Regions from separate parts of the Erwinia magellanica genome, predicted to be linked through region 1. Evidence: predicted binding sites of a transcription regulator. Region 1 holds the regulator's gene; each other region holds the start of a gene.
The links. Region 1 encodes PhoB, which activates phosphate uptake and scavenging genes when phosphate is short. Its sites were predicted from a motif close to CTGTCATAAAACTGNCNNAT; they were not measured.
Positions count from the first base shown of each region.

Region 2: a site for PhoB is predicted at 1,556-1,575, ahead of rbsK (ribokinase). Genes of this name have one in related genera too.
Region 3: a site for PhoB is predicted at 1,929-1,948, ahead of phoA (alkaline phosphatase). Genes of this name have one in related genera too.
Region 4: a site for PhoB is predicted at 1,191-1,210, ahead of pstS (phosphate ABC transporter substrate-binding protein PstS). Genes of this name have one in related genera too.

Region 1 covers NZ_JBCHVC010000002.1:145,662-148,793, reverse strand. The annotation lists gene phoR (phosphate regulon sensor histidine kinase PhoR) at 1-841, opposite strand, end outside; gene phoB (phosphate response regulator transcription factor PhoB) at 865-1,554, opposite strand; gene sbcD (exonuclease subunit SbcD) at 1,754-2,977, shown strand; gene AAH450_RS07730 (AAA family ATPase) at 2,974-3,132, shown strand, end outside.
Region 2 covers NZ_JBCHVC010000003.1:220,097-223,228, reverse strand. The annotation lists gene deoR (DNA-binding transcriptional repressor DeoR) at 1-748, opposite strand, end outside; gene deoC (deoxyribose-phosphate aldolase) at 773-1,447, opposite strand; gene rbsK (ribokinase) at 1,637-2,551, shown strand; gene fucP (L-fucose:H+ symporter permease) at 2,565-3,132, shown strand, end outside.
Region 3 covers NZ_JBCHVC010000002.1:932,403-935,534, forward strand. The annotation lists gene efeB (iron uptake transporter deferrochelatase/peroxidase subunit) at 1-62, shown strand, start outside; gene phoH (phosphate starvation-inducible protein PhoH) at 631-1,419, shown strand; tRNA gene AAH450_RS11720 (tRNA-Ser) at 1,685-1,772, opposite strand; gene phoA (alkaline phosphatase) at 2,010-3,132, shown strand, end outside.
Region 4 covers NZ_JBCHVC010000004.1:500,896-504,027, reverse strand. The annotation lists gene glmS (glutamine--fructose-6-phosphate transaminase (isomerizing)) at 1-154, shown strand, start outside; gene pstS (phosphate ABC transporter substrate-binding protein PstS) at 1,308-2,348, shown strand; gene pstC (phosphate ABC transporter permease PstC) at 2,433-3,132, shown strand, end outside.

The DNA.
Region 1 (3,132 bases):
GCACCTCGACTTTTTCCTGGAGATCGAGCGCTGGCGCGGCTTCAATGCGTGACAGCGTCAGCAGCTGTTTCACCAGACCATCCATACGGCGGGTCTGCTCCTGCATTGTATGCAGCGCTTTATCCCGCAGCGGCCCTTCCATTCCGGAATCATTCATCATCTCCAGATAACCCTGTAGCACCGTTAACGGCGTACGCAGTTCATGGCTGACGTTAGCGAAAAAGTTACGGCGGGCGCCTTCCAATTGATGCATCTGCGTCACGTCACGCGCCACCAGCAACCACTGTCCTTCTGAATAGGGCATTACGCGGAATTCAAGTTGGCGATGGCTGTTATGCACCAGGGTCAATGGCCGGGAAAAATCCCGCTGGCGGAGGTAGCGGGTGAATTCGGGGTAACGAAGCAGGTTAAGGATGTTCTGACCGTTATCCTCCGGCCAGCGCAGCCCCAGCATCTGCTGCGCCAGGCCGTTGCACCAGAAGATGGTTCCCTCTTCTGTGGTAAGTACCACGGCATCGGGCAGGGACTCCGCTCCGCTACGAAAACGCTTAATCAGGTGGCCAAGCTCGCGCCGACGCCGACGATTTCTCGCCTGCATCTGGTAAAGGCCATAAAAGAGAGGCTCCCAACTGCCGCGACCGGCCGGTGGCGTCATGCTGCGATCGATCCAGAGCCAGTGGGATAAACGGAGTAAATTAGCGAAGTGCCAGCCCAGTACGGCCAACACGGCGATCAGCAGCAGCCAGGGCAGGTAGCCGACCAGCAGCCCCAAAATCAGGGCGGGCAGGCAGGCCAGTACCAGCTCCAGCAGCAGTCTCTTCCAGGAGAGGCGTTCCAACACGGTAGAGGCTCCAGTGCGAACGATCAGTAACGTGCAGAGAAACGGTAACCTGTTCCGCGAACCGTCTGCACCATGCGATCGTGCCCGGTCAGTTCCAGCGCCTTGCGTAGGCGGCGAATATGAACGTCAACGGTACGATCTTCGACGTACACGTTAGTGCCCCACACATGATTAAGCAACTGCTCACGGCTGTAGACCCGCTCCGGGTGCGTCATAAAGAAGTGCAGCAGCTTATACTCCGTTGGCCCCATTTCCAGCGGCTGAGTCTCGGACATCACGCGGTGTGAAGAGGGATCCAGGCTCAATCCCTGCATCTCAATAACCTCCTCCACCGCCATTGGCGAGATGCGGCGCATCACTGCTTTAATTCGCGCCACCAGCTCTTTCGGCGAAAATGGCTTGGTAATATAGTCGTCAGCACCCACTTCCAGACCGCGAACGCGATCTTCTTCTTCGCCGCGCGCCGTGAGCATCATCACCGGGATATCCCTGGTCATCGCTTCACGCTTCAGGTGCTTGATAAACTGAATGCCCGATCCCCCCGGTAGCATCCAGTCCAGCAGGATCAAATCAGGCCAGGGTTCGATGAGCATACTGACCGCACTGTCATAATCTTCCGCTTCTATGGGTTGATAGTCATTTTGCTCCAGCACGAAACACAACATCTCACGGATTGGGGCTTCATCTTCGACTACCAGAATGCGCTTAGCCATTATTGCTCCTGCTACTGTGACGGAATGCCACTGGATATGCGGCGCCATTATGCGTCAGTTTTATGACAGTTTTATGAACAAAACTGACCCCAGCCCACCGATTTATAACACTTTTATGAAGGTAGTGGTCAATGTGTCTGGGGTTTTGCCTCTGGCTGTTTATAATCGTCGGCACTGCTTTACGCCTCAGAGGGACCCCATGCGAATACTCCACACGTCAGACTGGCACCTGGGCCAGTTCTTTTACACCAAAAGCCGTGCTGCGGAACATCAGGCTTTTATTGACTGGCTGCTGGAACAGGCGGTGGAAAAGCAGGTAGATGCCATTATCGTGGCGGGTGATATCTTCGATACGGGAGCGCCGCCCAGCTATGCGCGTGAACTCTACAACCGTTTTGTTGTGAAGCTACAGCAAACCCGCTGTGAGCTGGTGGTACTGGGTGGAAATCATGACTCTGTGGCCACGCTGAACGAATCTCGCGAGCTGCTTGCCTGTCTGAATACCAGGGTCATTGCCGCAGCCAGCGACGATCCTGCGCAACAGGTGCTGATGCTGAACACGCGCGAAGGTAAACCTGGCGCGCTGCTCTGTGCTATCCCTTTCCTGCGCCCTCGCGATATTACCCTCAGCAAGGCGGGCCAGTCAGGCCGGGAGAAACAGCTGACGCTGCTGGAAGCGATAACCCAGCACTACCAGCGCTGCTGGCAGGCGGCGCTGGAAGTGCGTGAACGCCATAATCTGCCGCTCCCCATCATCGCCACCGGCCATTTAACGACCGTCGGCGTCACCAAAAGTGACGCGGTGAGGGACATTTACATCGGCACGCTTGATGCTTTTCCGGCTCAGGCTTTTCCGCCAGCAGACTATATTGCGCTGGGGCATATCCATCGTGCGCAGCGCATCGCCAATAGCGACCATATCCGCTACAGCGGCTCCCCTATTCCGCTCAGCTTTGATGAGCTGGGCAAGGAGAAAAGCGTCTTCCTGGTCGATTTTGCTGACGGCAGGCTCAGTAAGGTTGAAACGCTGCCGATCCCGCTATTTCAGCCCATGCAGATGATTAAAGGTTCGCTGGAAGAGATTGAGCAGCAGCTTGCGGCTATCCTCCCGCGTGAAGATGGCAAAACCGTGTGGCTTGATATCGAAATTTCTACCCATGCCTGGCTGAACGATCTCCAGCGTCGTATTCAGGAACTGACGGAGAAGCTACCTGTGGAAGTGGTGTTACTGCGACGCAGCCGGGAGCAGCGCGATCAGGTCATCAACCGGCAGAATAATGAGACGCTCAGCGAGCTTAGCGTGCAGGAGGTGTTCAGTCGTCGGCTGGCCCTTGAGGAGCATGAAGAGCCGGAGCGGCTGGCTCGTGCCACCACGCTGTTTAAACAGACGCTGACTGAGATTGATGACGAGGAGCAGGCATGAAGATCCTGACGCTGCGGTTTAAAAATCTCAACTCCCTCAAGGGGGAGTGGAAGATCGATTTCACTGCTGAACCTTTTGCCAGCAACGGCCTGTTTGCCATTACCGGGCCGACGGGCGCGGGCAAAACTACGCTGCTCGACGCCATCTGTCTGGCG
Region 2 (3,132 bases), on a different contig from region 1:
CAATCCCCAGATTTTTCAGCCTGTTGGTCAGCTCCTTTGGCGGCGCCTCATCACTGACCAGCGTGCCGAAGGCGCTCAGCTCGTCAATACGGGCGGGCAGCACTTTGCCAAACTTGCTACTGTCTGCCACCAGAATTTTGTGGTGGGCGCGCTGCATCGCCTGATGCTTCATCGGCAGCTCGTTGAGGTTGTAGCAGGTTGCCCCCTGAACGGCATCAATCCCTGCGGCAGAGATAAACGCCTTGCCGGGGCAGAGGCTGTCCATTACCGAGCCGTGCCCCAGCGGGGTAAAGATGGCGTTGTCGGCATGGAACTCGCCGCCGTTAAGGATAACCTGACAGGCTGGCTTCTCTTTCAGCGCCAGAAAGGTATTCATGGCACAACAGATAGCGGTAAACGCTAACTCGTTATCAATGGCATCGACAATCCACGGCATGGTGGTGCCGCAGTCGAAAAATACCGTGTCGCCAGGTTCTATCAGCGAAGCCGCCAGCTGCCCCAGCCGCCGCTTCTTCTCGACGTTGTGCGCCTGCTGGTCAGTGACAAAATAGTGCCCCTGACTGTTTTTAGGGTCACTGACAATGTAGCCACCGAGTAACACCACCGCCGAAGGCTGTTCGTTGAGATCCCGCCGGATGGTCATTTCAGAGACGCCCAGCAGGCGCGCGGCTTCCCGCAGGTGGATTTTGTCGGTTCGCTTCAGCGCAGACGACAGCTTGTTTACGCGCTCATCGCGCCGGGTTTCCATGGTCAGTCACTCCTTAAAGAACGGTTAATATCCCTCGCCGGCGGGATGACTGCCGTTGACGATAGCGACGCCAGAACTGGTGCCGATGCGGGTGGCGCCCGCGTTGATCATGATATCGGCTGTCTGACGATCGCGAACCGCGCCTGACGCTTTCACCGCCACGTCCGGACCAGCTGTTTGCTGCATCAGACGAACATGTTCTTCGCGTGCGCCGCCGGTGCTGAAACCGGTGGAGGTTTTCACGAAGGCTACGCTAAGTGCGCGACAAATTTCACAGATTTGAACGATTTGTGCATCGCTGAGCAGGCAGGTCTCTAATATTACCTTCAATGGGATCGGGCCGCAAACCTCGCGCACCGCCTGGATATCGGCCTGCACAGCGGCAATCTCGCCACTCTGTAACCAGCCGACGTTAATCACCATATCGATCTCTTCCGCTCCCGCCTCAATAGCCGCTTTAGCTTCGAACGCTTTAGCGCTGGTCAGTCCCGCGCCCAGCGGAAAACCGATTACCGAACAGACTTTCACGCCGCTGTTTTCCAGCGTTTTTGCCACCAGCGGAACATAACCCGAATTGACGCAAACGGCGTAAAAGCGATGGGCCATCGCCTCTTCGCACAGGGCGGTAATTTGCTGCACGGTGGCATTTGCCGCCAGCAGCGTGTGGTCAATGTAGCGGGCATAGTCAAGGTTTTGCACGGGGGGAGTTCCTCAGCAGATGGGGTGTTTTGTTAAAATAATAACATTTCACGCTGGCCGTCAATCTCCAATCATGACTCTGATGACGCGATTTTCAGGCTGAGACGGGTGTCACAAAAATAACACAAGATGATTGTTATTGTTATTTCTACAACATTTAATGAAGAAAATTTACACGGGGAAAATGTCATGGATATTGCCGTCATTGGCTCAAATATGGTCGACCTGATCACCTATACCAACACGATGCCAAAAGCCGGTGAGACCTTAGAAGCGCCCGATTTTGCTTTGGGCTGCGGTGGCAAAGGGGCAAATCAGGCCGTTGCGGCAGCGAAGCTTGGCGCGGCGGTGATGATGGTCAGCAAGGTTGGCGAAGATCTTTTCGCGGAGAACACGGTTAAAAACTTACGGCAGTTTGGCGTGAACGCTGACAACGTAACCGTTGCCGCAGGCACTTCAAGCGGGGTGGCGCCTATCTTTGTTGACGATCGGTCGCAGAACCGCATCCTGATTATCAAAGGGGCGAATGCTCATCTTGCGCCAGCGGATATCGATGCCGCCTCTGAAGCGCTGAAGCGTTGTCGGCTGATAGTGTTGCAGCTGGAAATTCCGCTGCCCACGGTCTATTACGCCATCGACTTTGCGCGTCAGCACGGTATTCAGGTGATCCTTAATCCTGCTCCGGCAGTAGCGGATCTCGATATTCAGTATGCCTGCCAGTGCGACTATTTCATGCCCAACGAAACCGAACTGGAGATCCTCACCGGCCTGCCTGTCAGTACGGATGAGGAGGTGATCAGGGCAGGGCAAATGTTGCTGGGACGCGGCCTGAAAAACCTGATCATTACCCTGGGAAGCCGGGGATCGGTCTGGATGCATGGCGATGAAGTCCACCGCGTTGAACCAACGCCGGTCAGGGCTGTGGATACCAGCGGAGCGGGAGATGCCTTTATCGGCTGCTTTGCCCACTTCCTGATCCAGCATGGCGATGTGGCTAAGGCGATGGCGTCTGCCTCCGCCTATGCCGCTTGCAGCGTCACCGGACGGGGAACCCAGCTTTCCTATCCCGATGCCGATACCTTTCACCGTTTTCTCACCCGTTAACTGAGGATCCGCTATGCACCCGAACATCGTTCAGCAGCCTGATGGCTATTTAAATAAGACCCCGCTGTTGCAGTTTATTCTGCTCTCCTGCCTCTTCCCTTTGTGGGGATGCGCAGCCAGCCTGAATGACATTTTGATCACCCAGTTCAAAAGCGTGTTTGCCCTCAGCGATTTTGCCAGCGCGCTGGTGCAGAGCGCCTTCTACGGTGGCTATTTCCTGATTGCGATCCCGGCCTCGCTGGTGATCCGCAGCAGCAGCTATAAGGTCGCTATTCTGCTGGGCCTGGCGCTCTATATTGTCGGGTGCGTGCTTTTCTATCCCGCTTCTCACATGGCAACTTACACCATGTTTCTGGCGGCCATCTTCGCCATCGCCATTGGCCTGAGCTTCCTTGAAACGGCAGCAAATACCTACAGCTCAATGATTGGGCATCGGGATCACGCCACGCTGCGCCTTAACGTCAGTCAGACCTTCTATCCTGTAGGGGCGCTGATGGGCATTGTGCTGGGCAAATATCTGGTGTTTCAGGATGGCGACAGCCTGCACAGCCAGATGGCGGGCATGAACCCGGAGCAGCTGC
Region 3 (3,132 bases), 790 kb from region 1:
TTGTTTTGCCCGGCGTTCCTGACGATAAGCATTATCTCGGCCAGTCTTTACTTGAAGCCTGATCGTTAACGTCTGTGCCTTCTGCCTCGCCCTGAGGCAGGAGGTTGTTTTTTAATCAATATTGCCGTCGGCTTTTTTCCCTTCTTTCCTCCCGTTTTTCCGATTCAGATTAGTGATTAAAAAATTTCTAACCCGATGAATATTCTTAGAAAAAATTTAATTTTCCGCCACCTGCTGGCAATAAATCCTGAGATTGCTACGCTTGACGTAAAATAGATGTTGCTTTCGAACTGAGATTTGTAGCACTTTATTAACAGCGGTAGAAAGAAGTGTTGTCAGATTCACTATGGAGATCGCGAATGGTAAAGTCCTTTAACGGACATCAGTACGACAAAAAAAGTTTCGCTGCTTTTTGCGAGGGCGATTCTTCCCCATCAACTTTCTCAGTTTTCTGTTCTAACGGCCAACTCACGATAAATCCCGACCGGTGCACAGCTGCGCTTATGCCAGGCTATGCGCCTAATCTCTGGCCAGACAAGGCTTAAAAGGAAGCCACCGAAACCTCTAAAGCGTTCACGTAATCGCATCGATTCCAGATGCGGGAAATGAAACCAACTGTAAGGTGTCACTATGGGAAGACAGAAAGCAGTGATCAAAGCTCGTCGTGAAGCAAAACGTGTGCTTCGTAGCGATTCACGCAGTCACCGTCAGCGTGAAGAAGAATCGGTCACCTCGCTGGTGCAGATGGGTGGGCTGGATTCAATAGGGATGGCGCGTGATTCGCGCGATTACACGCCCATTGAAGCCCGAAATGAAGCTCAGGCGCACTATCTTAAAGCCATAGAGAGCAAACAGCTGATCTTCGCCACGGGCGAAGCGGGCTGCGGTAAAACCTGGATCAGCGCAGCGAAAGCGGCTGAGGCCCTGATTCATAAGGATGTTGACAGGATTATTGTTACGCGTCCGGTGCTTCAGGCGGATGAGGATCTGGGCTTCCTGCCCGGAGATATCTCCGAGAAGTTCGCCCCTTATTTCCGGCCAGTGTATGACGTTCTGGTTAAACGTCTCGGTTCTTCCTTTATGCAGTACTGTCTGCGTCCCGAAATTGGCAAGGTGGAGATTGCTCCCTTCGCTTATATGCGTGGACGAACCTTTGAAAATGCCGTGGTGATCCTTGATGAGGCGCAAAACGTCACCGCCGCCCAGATGAAGATGTTCCTGACCCGCCTTGGGGAAAACGTCACCGTGATTGTCAATGGCGATATCACCCAGTGTGATCTGCCATCACATGTTCAGTCAGGCCTCAGCGATGCCTTAGCTCGTTTTGAGGATGATGACATGGTAAGCGTGGTGCGTTTCGGTAAAGAAGATTGCGTCCGCTCACAGCTCTGCCAGCGTACGCTGCTTGCTTACGGCTAACCGTAAAAAAACTGACCAGGCCCGGATGAAAATCCGGGCTTTTTTTATGCAAGTCTCTTCTTTCGCGCAGACTTTCTCTTTAAATAGGGCGGTGAGAGAGGGGGATCACGAGGCACGTCCATGTGCCTCGCCTTTCAGGCAGCAGAGCTGTGCAAAACGGCTCTCCTGCCGTTTTGTCGAACCCTGTCGAGGGTTCTCACCCCACTCTCCGGTATAACATGCAAAAAAAAAGTCTGAACTTTCGCTCAGACTTTCTCTTTAAATATGGCGGTGAGAGAGGGGTTCGAACCCTCGATACGTTGCCGTATACACACTTTCCAGGCGTGCTCCTTCAGCCACTCGGACACCTCACCGTATTGTTTTACTGCGTCGTCCCAGGGGGCGACGGGGCGCTACTATAGGGAGTAGAAGGCGCCCGGTCAAGCATATTTTTCTTTTATTCTATCGGCTTAAAGGCGGTGCTGGCAGAAAAGCGTGCGGCAAACCCTTGTCATCATACAGAAATGTCTCCGACACAAAACTATCATGGTTGTGTCGCAAACTGGCTCCCTGAAATCTTTAGCAAAACTTCATCATGGAGCATCGAGTTAATGAAACTTAAAAGTCTGTTCACCCTCTCTCTTATCGCTACGGTTATCTCCTCCACCGCCTGGGCCGATGTTGCGGCCTACAGCCGCGCCGCGCAGGGGGATATCACGCAGCCTGGCGGGGCACGCCGCCTTACAGGTGACCAGACTGAAGCGTTAAAAGCTTCTCTGAACAGCAACACGGCTAAAAACGTTATCCTGCTGATTGGGGATGGTATGGGGGATTCAGAAATCACTGCGGCACGTAACTATGCCGAAGGGGCAGGCGGTTTCTTTAAGGGGATTGATGCGCTGCCGTTAACGGGCCAGTACACCCACTATTCGCTGGATAAGAAGACGCACAAGCCTGACTACGTTACCGACTCTGCCGCTTCAGCTACCGCCTGGAGCACCGGCGTGAAGTCTTACAACGGCGCGATTGGTGTGGACGTTAACGGCAAAGATCACCCAACCCTGATGGAAATGGCGAAAGCAGCAGGGAAAGGCACCGGCAACGTTTCAACAGCAGAGCTTGAAGATGCCACGCCAGCCGCGCAAATCGCTCACGTCACTTCGCGCAAGTGCTACGGACCAGAAAAGACCAGTGAGCTGTGTGCCGCCAATGCGCTTGAGAAAGGGGGTAAAGGCTCCATCGCCGAGCAGCTGCTGAATACCAGAGCGGACGTTACGCTGGGCGGTGGCGGTAAAACGTTCAGCGAAACGGCAAAGGCGGGTGAATGGCAGGGAAAAACCCTGGAAGAGCAGGCTAAGCTGCGCGGCTATCAGTGGGTGACTGACCTGGAAGGCATGACCGGGGTGACTGAAGCCAGCCAGCAGAAACCGATGTTGGGCCTGTTTGCGCAGGGGAATATGCCTGTGCGCTGGAAAGGGCCAAAAGCCACTTATCACGGCAACATTGAGGGCAAACCGGTGACCTGTGAAGTCAATAATGAGCGTCCCGCATCCACGCCAACGCTGGCACAGATGACCGATAAGGCAATTGAGCTGCTGAGCAAAAATGAGCACGGCTTCTTCCTACAGGTTGAAGGCGCTTCCATTGATAAACAGGATCACGCAGCCAACCCATGCGGACAGATCGGTGAAACGGTCGATCTGGATGAGGCGGTGCAGAAGGCGCTGGAATTTG
Region 4 (3,132 bases), on a different contig from region 1:
GATGCGCATTATCCCGCTACCGCACGTTGAGGAGATTATTGCCCCTATCTTCTACACCGTTCCGTTGCAGATGCTCTCCTATCACGTAGCGCTGATCAAGGGCACGGACGTTGACCAGCCGCGTAACCTGGCGAAGTCAGTGACGGTGGAATAGTCCGCTTCTCTGGCAAGGGAGAACAGTGGGATGAGTGACTGATTTTCCCTGAGAAAATCCGGTTATGCCGATTAAAAGGCTGACCGGATTTTTTATTGGTGATGCAGAGAAAAGGATATGGCTGGTTCTTTAAAGAACCCGGTCACAAGGAGTGGGTTAAGAAGGAAATATCGACAGATATTATTGATCTTTTCGCAGACCGGTTTTAATGCCGCCACAGCAGAAAATGCTGTAAGTAATCACATGTTATTAAAAACAGTATTGACTTCGTTTTAAAGATGCGTAGATTATTAGTCAACGGCAGACGAAAGTTGTCTGTCAGTAGTAAGTTCTTAGTTAGTTAGTTAGTTAGTTAGTTAGTTAGTTAGTTAAGTAAGTAAGTAAGTAAGTAAGTAAGTAAGTAAGTAAGTAAGTAAGTAAGTAAGTAAGTAAGTAAGTAAGTAAGTAAGTAAGTAAGTAGTTTGACGCTTAAGAGCGTAAAAGAGTTATCTGCGATAAAGGCCTCGTTATATTGTTGTATGGGGATCATAGTGAGGAGCTGTCAGCCCACATGATGTTTTAAGGCCACGTAGTTGTTATGTTGATCGCAGTGGGGATAAAGTCGCGATGATGTAAGGCAACGCATCAATAAGTGAAGATGTAAAGCCACGCATCAAAAAGTAGATATCGCGAGGGGAATTGTACTGGTTCAGCCTGTCTGGTGTAAGAGTAAAAAGGCAGGTCGTGTTAATTGGTAATAATAGGAGGTATTTATAGAATCAGAACCTAATATTATCTTTGCGAACTTGTACATGCTAAGTTGTACAAACAGCAGTATGTGAAAATTAAGTAATTTAATGCTAATTAATGAAAGTGTAGTACCCTAAAAGCCCTGGCTGTCATAGTCAGGGCTTTTATTATTTTACAGATGAAATATTTATTTACAGCCGTGTTTTCGCGCGATGTACAAAAAAATAAGCTTCCTGCCCCTGATACCCCCTGTTAGCTGCCGCACTAAATCCAGTCCGTTATACCCACCTGGCTGCCGCCCCAACTTTTGTCATAAAACTGTCATATTACGTACACGGTAATGTCATCAAACTGTCCTATTTTGCCTCCAGCAACAATCATTATTCCTGTTAAAACAGCAGACCTGAAATCCCCTGGAGGGAACATGACACTGATGCAAAAAACCCTGGCTCAATGCGTAGCTGTAACCCTCTCATTGAGCGCGGTTTCTGCAATTGCCGCCACTAATCTGACCGGCGCTGGCGGCACCTTCCCGGCGCCTGTTTATAATAAATGGGCTGCTGACTACAACACCGAAACTGGCGCACAGGTTAACTATCAGGGCATCGGTTCTTCCGGCGGTGTAAAACAGATCATTGCCAGGACTGTGGATTTCGGTGCATCTGATGCGCCAATGAAAGATGAAGATTTGCAGAAAAATGGCCTGTTCCAGTTCCCTACCGTGATCGGCGGCGTAGTGCTGGCCGTTAATATTCCGGGTATTAAATCTGGCCAGCTGACGCTGGACGGAAAAACCGTGGGCGACATCTACCTGGGCACCATCAAAAAATGGAACGACCCGGCTATTACCAAACTGAACCCGGGTGTGAAGCTGCCAGACAGCAACATCAACGTGGTTCGCCGCGCTGACGGTTCAGGCACCTCGTTCGTGTTCACCAGCTACCTGGCAAAAGTTAACAGCGACTGGAACAGCAAAATTGGTAAAGGCAACACCGTAAACTGGCCTACCGGTCTTGGCGGTAAGGGTAACGACGGCGTTGCGGCCTTCGTACAGCGCCTGCCTGGCTCTATCGGCTATGTTGAGTACGCCTATGCCAAACAGAACAGCCTGGCTTACACCAAACTGATTGATGCCGACGGCAAAGCCGTGGAGCCAGGCGAGAAGAGTTTCAGCAACGCCGCGAAAGGCGCTAACTGGAGCGAATCTTTCGCACAGGACCTGACTTACCAGAAAGGAGCTGATGCCTGGCCAATCTCCTCCACCACCTTCATTCTGGTGCACAAAGAGCAGGCAAATGCTGAGAAAGGTGCTGCTGTACTGAAGTTCTTTGACTGGGCTTACAAAAACGGTGGCAAAACCACTAACAGCCTGGACTACGCTTCACTGCCGGACTCTGTTGTTGAGCAGATCCGCGCAGCATGGAAAACCAACGTAAAAGACGGCTCGGGTAAAGCGCTTTACTAAGCGGTTGTAGGGGCCGGTTAATCCGGCCTGTTCCATCGGGCGGCATCGTCGTGCCGCCCCTACACTTTCAATATCGGGAATCCTATGGCTGAAACCAAGCCGACATTTAAAGCCCCCGGCAAACAGGGTGACCTCATCTTCGGTGCGCTGGTAAAACTGGCTGCGCTGATTGTGCTGTTTCTGCTCGGCGGCATTATTGTCTCTCTGATCTTCTCCTCCTGGCCCAGCATGCAGAAGTTCGGCTTCTCTTTCCTGTGGACCAAAACCTGGGATGCTCCCAACGAACAATTTGGTGCGCTGGTGCCTATCTATGGCACCGTCGTGACCTCGGTGATTGCGTTAGTTATCGCCGTTCCGGTTAGTTTTGGCATCGCGCTGTTCCTGACAGAACTTGCCCCTGGCTGGTTACGCCGCCCTCTGGGTGTGGCGATTGAGCTGCTGGCCGCAATCCCAAGTATTGTCTATGGCATGTGGGGGCTGTTTATCTTCGCCCCGCTGTTTGCTAACTACTTCCAGACGCCGCTGGGCGACCTGATGGCGAACATTCCCATCGTTGGCGCGCTGTTCTCGGGGCCTGCATTTGGGATAGGCATTCTGGCTGCCGGAATTATTCTGGCCATCATGATCATTCCCTACATCGCTTCAGTGATGCGTGACGTGTTTGAACAGACTCCGGTGATGATGAAAGAGTCGGCGTATGGCATTGGCTGTACCACCTGGGAAGTCATCTGGCGGGTGGTGCTTCCGTTCACCAAAAATGGTGTGATTGGCGGCGTGATGCTGG